2 linked regions of the Moorella thermoacetica genome follow. The protein of the gene in region 2 binds, or shares a complex with, the protein of the main gene of each other region. Links are inferred from orthologs where the notes say so. Each region holds a gene or a part of one and is shown on either strand. Other genes may lie near its edges. The genes, in order: smc and MOTHE_RS06530.

The links.
Region 1: the proteins of MOTHE_RS06530 (region 2) and smc are in contact, whole or in part, in a crystal structure (PDB 3ZGX), measured with the Bacillus subtilis proteins. The link is inferred for Moorella thermoacetica from one-to-one orthologs.

The regions. Positions count from the first base shown.
Region 1 is NZ_CP012369.1:877,976-882,362, reverse strand. What follows is about bases 275-4,357. They hold smc (chromosome segregation protein SMC), read right to left. Parts: upstream 4,039-4,357; coding sequence 475-4,038; downstream 275-474. Other genes in these bases: MOTHE_RS04400 (stage V sporulation protein S), read right to left, coding at 4,104-4,357; MOTHE_RS13265 (hypothetical protein), read left to right, coding at 275-426. Outside these bases: MOTHE_RS12760 (RNA polymerase sigma factor), read right to left, coding at 1-66; more of MOTHE_RS13265, read left to right, coding at 259-274; more of MOTHE_RS04400, read right to left, coding at 4,358-4,364. UniProt on the Bacillus subtilis protein: Required for chromosome condensation and partitioning.
Region 2 is NZ_CP012369.1:1,298,038-1,301,068, reverse strand. What follows is about bases 1-2,727. They hold MOTHE_RS06530 (segregation and condensation protein A), read left to right. Parts: upstream 1-854; coding sequence 855-1,601; downstream 1,602-2,727. Other genes in these bases: MOTHE_RS06520 (DUF2953 domain-containing protein), read left to right, coding at 2,224-2,727; scpB (SMC-Scp complex subunit ScpB), read left to right, coding at 1,608-2,195; MOTHE_RS06535 (site-2 protease family protein), read left to right, coding at 164-793; MOTHE_RS06540 (CCA tRNA nucleotidyltransferase), read left to right, coding at 1-234. Also shown: more of MOTHE_RS06520, read left to right, coding at 2,728-3,006; ytfJ (GerW family sporulation protein), read left to right, coding at 2,912-3,031. UniProt on the Bacillus subtilis protein: Participates in chromosomal partition during cell division. May act via the formation of a condensin-like complex containing Smc and ScpB that pull DNA away from mid-cell into both cell halves.

The sequences.
Region 1 (4,387 bases), 420 kb from region 2 along the record:
TACGATTGGTAAGATTACCGCTAGAAGGAAGGGACTAAAAAGTTCTACTACCCGCGTGAAGGCCAGTTCATCTCCAGCTGCAGCCCGTCTGATTAAATCTTTTTCCAGGTATATACCCTCCCCTCCTGTTTACTGGCTTCTCTATATTAATTAAGACGTAAAAAAATAAAAATACCCTGCCATTAGTTTATAGGGTATTTCTCGGCCAACAAAGGGAAAACTAATCCTTGCTTGGAAACTTTTCCTGGAGGTGCCGTTATGACGGATAAAGAAATCAGCGACCGTCAGAAAACTTTCCGGCACGAACTCATACGCGAGGAATCCCCGGAAGAGTTGTGGAACTTGGAGGCAAAGGGAGAGGTTTTACGCGAAAACCCGTACAAGACGCCGCCCAATAATTTGACTACGAAAAGGGCTAAAGAATAGCCGTGGACACAAGAAGCCCCGGCCACAACGGCTGGGGCTTCTCTGTGTTTAAGCCGGCAGTTGTTCCAGCCGCACCGAGACCAGGCGGGAGACACCCTGTTCCATCATGGTCACCCCGTAAAGGACGTCGGCGGCGGCCATGGTACCCTGGCGGTGGGAGATGACGATGAACTGGGTCCGGCTGGCAAACTGGCGCAACAGCCGGGCGAAGCGTTCCACATTGGCCTCATCCAGGGCCGTATCCACCTCGTCAAAGATACAGAAGGCGCTGGGCTTGACCTTAAGGAGGGCAAAGATAAAGGCCACCGCCGTCAGGGCCTTCTCGCCGCCGGAGAGGAGGGCCAGGTGCTGGGGTTTCTTGCCCGGGGGCCGGGCGATGATCTCCAGGCCTGCTTCTAAAATGTTATCGCTCCCGGTGAGCTCCAGGCTGGCCTCGCCGCCCTCGAAGAGTTCCCTGAAGAGGGCGGCAAAGTGTTCCTGGACGGCGGTCAGGGTGGCCCGGAGCTGGCGGGCCATTAGCTTTTCCATTTCAGCGATTACCTGTTCCAGGGCCGCCCGCCCTTCTTCCAGGTCCTGTCGCTGCTGCTCCAGTTCCTCAAAACGCCTCCTTAGGCCCTCGTAAACCCGGGGAGCCCCTGGATTGACCTCCCCCAGGGCTGCCAGTTTCTCCTGCAAAACCCTGCGCAGGCGGGGAGCCTCTTTTTCCAGGTGGCGCCGGGGTTTTTGGAGCACTTCCTGCCAGCCGGGGCCAAACCGCTCTTCCAGTTCGGCCCGGCTACCTTCCAGGGTCGTTTCCAGCCGGGCCAGATTGAGTTCTTCCTGCTGCCTGTGGGCAGCGATTTTTCCTTTCCGGGCCCGAAGTTCCTCCAGTTCCCGGGCCAGCTCTTCCTGTTGCTGGCTGCAGGCCGAACCGTCATTATCCAGGCGTTGTAGCCCTTCTTCAGCCTGTTGAATAGCCCCTGCCAGCCACTCCTCTTCCCTGGCCAGCTTTTCCCTATTTTCCTGGAGTTCATTGGTCGCGGTTGCGGCCGCTGTCATCCTGGCAGCCAGTTCAGCCTGTTGTCGCCGCCAGTTTTCCTTCTGCCGGGCCAATTCCTCTACGCGCGCGGCCAGCTGCTCCCCGGCCTTCGCCAGGGCCTGCTGCCGGGTTTCGTTTACTGCCAGTTCCTGCTCCACGGCAGCCAGGGCCTGCTGGCAGGCGTTTAGCTGCTCCTGGCAGCCCGTTAATTCTCCCTGGAGCTCTCCTTCCCTGGCTTCCAGGCGGGTCAGGAGTTCCTCCCTCTCCCTCCGGCTAGTTACCAGTTCTCGAGAATCGGTGGTACTCCGGGCCAGTTCTTCTCCCAGTACCGCCGTCTTTTCCGCCAGGCGCGCCAGCTGATCTTTATACTCGCTCAGGCGCTGTAATAAATTGTGAAGTTCCCCCCGGCGGGCAATCAAAGCCTCTGTTACCCGGCGCAGTTCCTGCCGGCCGGTTTCCAGGGTGCTGGCCAGTTTTCTGGCCTGCTGCCGAGCGTCATTAAGCCTGGCGACCAGATTGGCCAGTTCGGTCTCACCCTGCTGGATCTCCAGGCGGCGCTGGAGAAAGCCGGCTCTCTGCCTGGTATTACCACCGGTGACCGGTCCCCGGGGCTGGATGACCTCCCCTTCCAGGGTCACCAGGCGTACCGGCGGCCGCAGGCGTTCCCCCAGATCCAAGGCCCGCCGGAGATCGGCCACGACCAGGATTTGGCCGAGGAGGTAATCAACCGCAGGGCGGATTTCGGCTTCGCTCCGGACCAGTGCGGCTGCCACCCCCACAACCCCGGGCTCATTCAGCACCCAGCCGGCCCAGTTCGGCCAGCGACGCGGCTCCAGCCAGGCCAGGGGTAAAATGGTCGCCCGGCCGTGGCGCCGGGACTTTAAAAACTGGATAACCCTCTCGGCTTCGGAGGCCGTCCTCACCAGCACCTGCTGGGCGGCACCGCCCAGGGCGACCTCTATGGCCCTGGTAAGTTCCCCGGGCACCTCTATCTTTTCGACAACTACCCCCAGGACGCCGACACAGGCGGCTTCTCCCCGGCTCCTGGCCTGGAGAATAGCCCGCACGCCCTCGCCGAAGCCCTCATAGTCGGCCTGGGCCTGGCGTAAAACCTTCAGCCTGGCCACAAGCAGCCTTTGCTGCTCCTTTAAACCGGCCAGGTGCTTCTCACGGGCAGCCAGGTCGGCCTCCTGCAGGGGTAGTTCGGTTTCCAGGCTTGCTTTCTTCCCCTCCAGGGCTTTTAAGTTCGCCTCAATCTCCCCCAGTTGCTCCTCCCCGGCCCGGAGGAGGCCCTCCAGGCGCTCCCGTTCATTATTTAGCTCCTGAAGCTGGCGTTGCTTCTGCTCCAGCACCCGCTCCATGCCAGCCTGTTTTTCCTCCAGGCGTACCAGTTCATTGTGACACCCGGCGCGCTCGTGGGCTACCTGGAAGAGATCTTCTTTTAATCGTGCCAATCTTGCCGCCAGTTCATCCCTTTCGGCCCGGAGTTTTTCCCGGGTCTCCCGACCGGCAGCCAGGTCCTGTTCCAGGGCGGCCATCTCTTCCCTACCTGTCTCCACCTGTCGGGCCAGCTCGGCGGCCGCCACCCGCAACTTTTCCTCCTCCCTGGCCAGAAGCCCTTCCCGCTCCCGGTCCTCTACTCTTTGCCGGGCCAGGGCCGCCAGTTTTTCATCCACCAGGCTCAACCGGCCCCGGACCTGAACCAGTTGCTCCCGGAGACCTTGCAGTTCGACACGGCTACGCTCCCTGGCTTCCTGGTTCCGGGCCAGGCGTTCCCGGATGTCCCGAGAGCGCCCTGCGAGTTCCTCTTCCCTGGCCTCCAATTCCTCCTCCTGGCTCTTCAGGGCCTGCCAGCGCTCCCGGATGCGCCGGAGGCGGTTCTGGCTTTCCGCCATTTCCCGGGACTTGAGGATTAATTCCACCAGGTTCAAAAGGGCCATCAGTTTCTGGTGTCGCCGCGCCCTGGCCGCCTCAACGGCGGCAGGACCAAGTTGATCCTTTAGTTCGCCAATTAAATCCTGCAAGCGGGTTAAATCCTGCTCTACTGCCTCCAGGCGTTGCCGGGCCTCTTTTTTTCGCAGGCGGTAGCGGGCAATACCGGCCGTTTCTTCGAGGACAGAACGCCGTTCCTCCGGACGTGCGGCGAGGATTTCTTCCAGGCGACCCTGGCTTACAATAGCCAGGCCGCCCCGGCCGGAGCCGGTGTCCAGGAGGAGTTCCTGGATATCCTTCAGGCGGCAGGGAACTTTATTTATATAGTACTCGCCTTCGCCGGAACGAAAAAAACGCCGGGTGATGGCTACCTCCTGAAAGTCCAGGGGGAGGCTTGCGTCGCTGTTATCCAGGTACAGGGTTACTTCCGCCATTCCCACCGGCCGGCGCCGGGCGCTGCCAGCAAAGATGACATCGTCCATCCTGGTTCCGCGCAAACTTTTGGCACTCTGCTCCCCCAGGACCCAGAGGATGGCGTCAACGATATTGCTCTTGCCACTACCGTTGGGACCGACGATACCGGTAACCCCGGGGCCAAGCTCCAGCCTGACCCGGTCGACGAAGGTCTTAAAGCCCTGAATCTCAATACCCTTAAGGAACATGTTATCCTCCGCAAATTCTCCTCTACATAAAGAAAACTGCTCGGTGAGCAGTCTTGCTGGTAATTTCAGCGAGGTTCCACGATAAACTTGATAGCCGTTCTTTCTTCGCCATCGATATTAATCTCAGCAAAAGCAGGGATCATCACCAGGTCAATACCGTTGGGGGCGATAAAACCGCGGGCGATGGCTATAGCCTTGACAGCTTGGTTGACTGCTCCTGCTCCCACTGCCTGGACCTCGGCTTTACCATGCTGGCGGAAAACGGCTGTCAGGGCTCCAGCTACGGCTTTAGGGTTCGATTGCGCCGAAACCTTTAGGACTTCCATTACTTCCTCCTCCCTGTCTTTAC
Region 2 (3,031 bases):
GTTTTACAGCAAGGGGGCTGTTTTGGACCTGAACCGGGTTTGCCCCCGGGAGAAATGATGACCGGGTCGCGCCCGGCCCCGGAGGCGCTGATCTTTGCCCTGGCCCAGGCCGGGTGGAGCCAGTTGCCGGGCTGGGCCCTACCTGGTGGGAAAGGAGTCGGCCATGCACCTGCAGAGCTTGTCCCAGTTAATCCTGGGTATTCCAGCCATCCTGATGGCCCTGACCTTTCATGAGTATGCCCACGGGAAGGCAGCCTACTTTCTGGGAGATCCCACGGCCAGAAATCAGGGGCGGTTAACCTTAAATCCCCTGGCCCACCTGGATCCCCTGGGAACCCTGCTACTTATCGTAGCCGGATTTGGCTGGGCCAAGCCGGTACAGATAAATCCCTTTTACTTTCAAATAGACCGGCGTAAGGGCATGATGCTGGTGGGCCTGGCTGGACCCCTTATGAACCTGGTCCTGGCCTATCTGGCAGCCGTGCTCCTGCATCTTTTTCTGCGGCTGGATCTGGGTGGCATCTGGATCCAGACCTTTTTAAACCTGCTGGTGGGCTACAACGTTGTTCTGGCCGTCTTTAACCTGATTCCCGTACCGCCCCTGGATGGTTCCCGGGTCCTGGCCGGGATTCTCCCGCCCGAAGGAGGAGCTGCTGTTTATCGCCTGGAGAGTTACGGCACCTTGATCTTACTCCTCCTCATTGCTACGGGAATCATCAGCCGCATCCTGGGCCCCCTGGTCAACCTGGTCCTTAACCTAATTATTGCTGCCAGCGGCCTGGCCTTTATATGATAGAATTCACCCGGAAATTGTCCGGGGGTACAGGGGAAGCTGACTTGCCGGGGTGGGGCGGATGCTAGGTAATGTAAGGCTGGATGTTTTTCAGGGCCCCCTGGATCTCCTCCTCACTCTCATTGAACGCCAGGAAATCGACGTTCAGGCTATCCCCGTCGCGGAAGTAACGGCCCAGTACCTGGAGTACCTGCAGGAAGTCGAGGAACTGGACCTGGAGTGGGCTAGCGAGTTTCTGGTCCTGGGGGCGGAACTCCTGGCTCTGAAGGCCAGGCTCCTATTGCAGCGCCCGGCGGCCGGGGAGCAGGAAGAAGAGGGGGAAGACCCGGCCCGGGCCCTGGCGGATCGATTGCAGGCTTACCGCTGTTATAAAGAGGCGGCCCAACACCTGGCCGAACTGGCCGCTACCGGTGCCCTTATTTTTACCAGGCCCCGGGACCAGGAGGCTGTAGAGCGGGCCCTGGCCGGCATCAACCCCCTGGCTGGCGTAACACCCCTGGATCTGGCGCGGGCTATGGCGCGCGTCCTGGCCCGTAAGGAGCAGGTTCAGGAACCAGAGGAACCCCGGCTCATACCCCGGCTGGCCTTTACCCTGGCGGGCCAGGTACGCCATATCTTGCGCAGCCTTTACCGGGCAAAAACCCTCAGCCTGGACAGACTCTTGAGTACCAGGCCCACCCGGATGGAGGTAGCCCTGACCTTCCTGGCCCTGCTGGAACTGGCCCGGCGGGGCCGGGTAGCCCTGGCCCAGGAGGTTAATTTCGGCAATATCGAGGTGCGGTTGTTACCGCATCCAGGAGCAAGGTGATTATCCTTGCCTTTATTTTTCAGTGATAACCTGAGAGCTGCCCTGGAATGTTTGCTCTTTGTCGCCGGCGGTCCGGTGTCGGTAGACTCCCTGGCGGCCTGCCTGGGCGTTAAACCCGGAGATGTCGATGAGCTGGCGGCTGAATTACAGGAACTCTACGCCCGGGAAGAACGGGGCCTGCAGATCCGGGCCGTAGCCGGTGGCTATCAGATGTGCACCCGGCCCGAGTTCGCCAGCTATTGTGAGGCCCTTTTGCGCCCGGAACTGCCGGCCTTATCCCGGGCCGCCCTGGAGACCCTGGCCATTATCGCCTACCGCCAGCCGGTAACCCGCACGGAAATGGAGTATATCCGGGGAGTCAAGGTCGATGGCGTTTTAAATACCCTCATTAGCCGGGGCCTGGTCCAGGAGGTTGGCCGCAAGGAGGCCCCGGGACGCCCCATCCTTTATGGTACCACGCCCAAATTCCTGGAGTTTTTCGGTTTAAAGGACTTAAAGGAATTGCCTCCCCTGGAGGATGTTGCCGCGAGTCAGGAAAATAGCCGTGAAGCAGGTGGTCGTGGTAGTATACCGGGTCATCCTGGGGAAGAATAATTGCACACTTCTTCCCGGGGGTGGCGGGATGCTTTGGTCCTGGCTGGCAGGTTTACTGGTGGGTATGGTTGTTTTACTCCTGGTCCCGGTACGCCTGGAGGTGGCTTATCGCTATGCTAATCAGGAGGAGCGCCTTTGGCTGGAGGTCAAGCTTTCAGGGGACTGGGGCCTGTGGGAAGTAGAAATTCCCTCTATCCAGGCCTGGCTGGCGCGATGGCCCCCCCTGCACCTGAAAACCCTGCTCCAGGCCGGCGGTACCGGAACTATAGGTGCAGGGGAGGTTGAGGTTGAGCATCCGGGGGATGAAGCCCGGACCCGCGGTGGGGTAATTGGTTTTATCGTCAAGGGGCGCTTGGCCTATTGGCTGGGTTTATTAAGAAGATTTGGTTACATCTGGCGTCGTTTTTTCGGGCAGGTGACCTGCCAGCGGCTGCGGGTATTCTTAACCCTGGGGATGGAGGAACCGGCCACGACTGCCCTGGCCTACGGTGGTGCTTGGGCTCTGCTGGCTTTACTGTACCAGAATTTACAGCGCCGGGCGCGCCTGGATTTTCAACAACCGGAGCTGCTGGTAAGGCCGCGTTTTAACGCACCGGGCCTGCTATTTGATTTTAACTGCATATTTACCTTTCGGCTGGGACATATTATAAGCGCTGGTTTACGGTCTTTAAGATTACTCCTGGGTATAATCTGGCAGGCGAGGGGAGCAAGCAAAAATGCCCGAACATCCCATCGAAGCCTTGATGAAAACAGCCATGGAAAGCATCAAAGATATGGTCGATGTGAATACGGTAGTGGGGGACCCCATTGAAACCCAGGACGGCCAGGTCATTGTT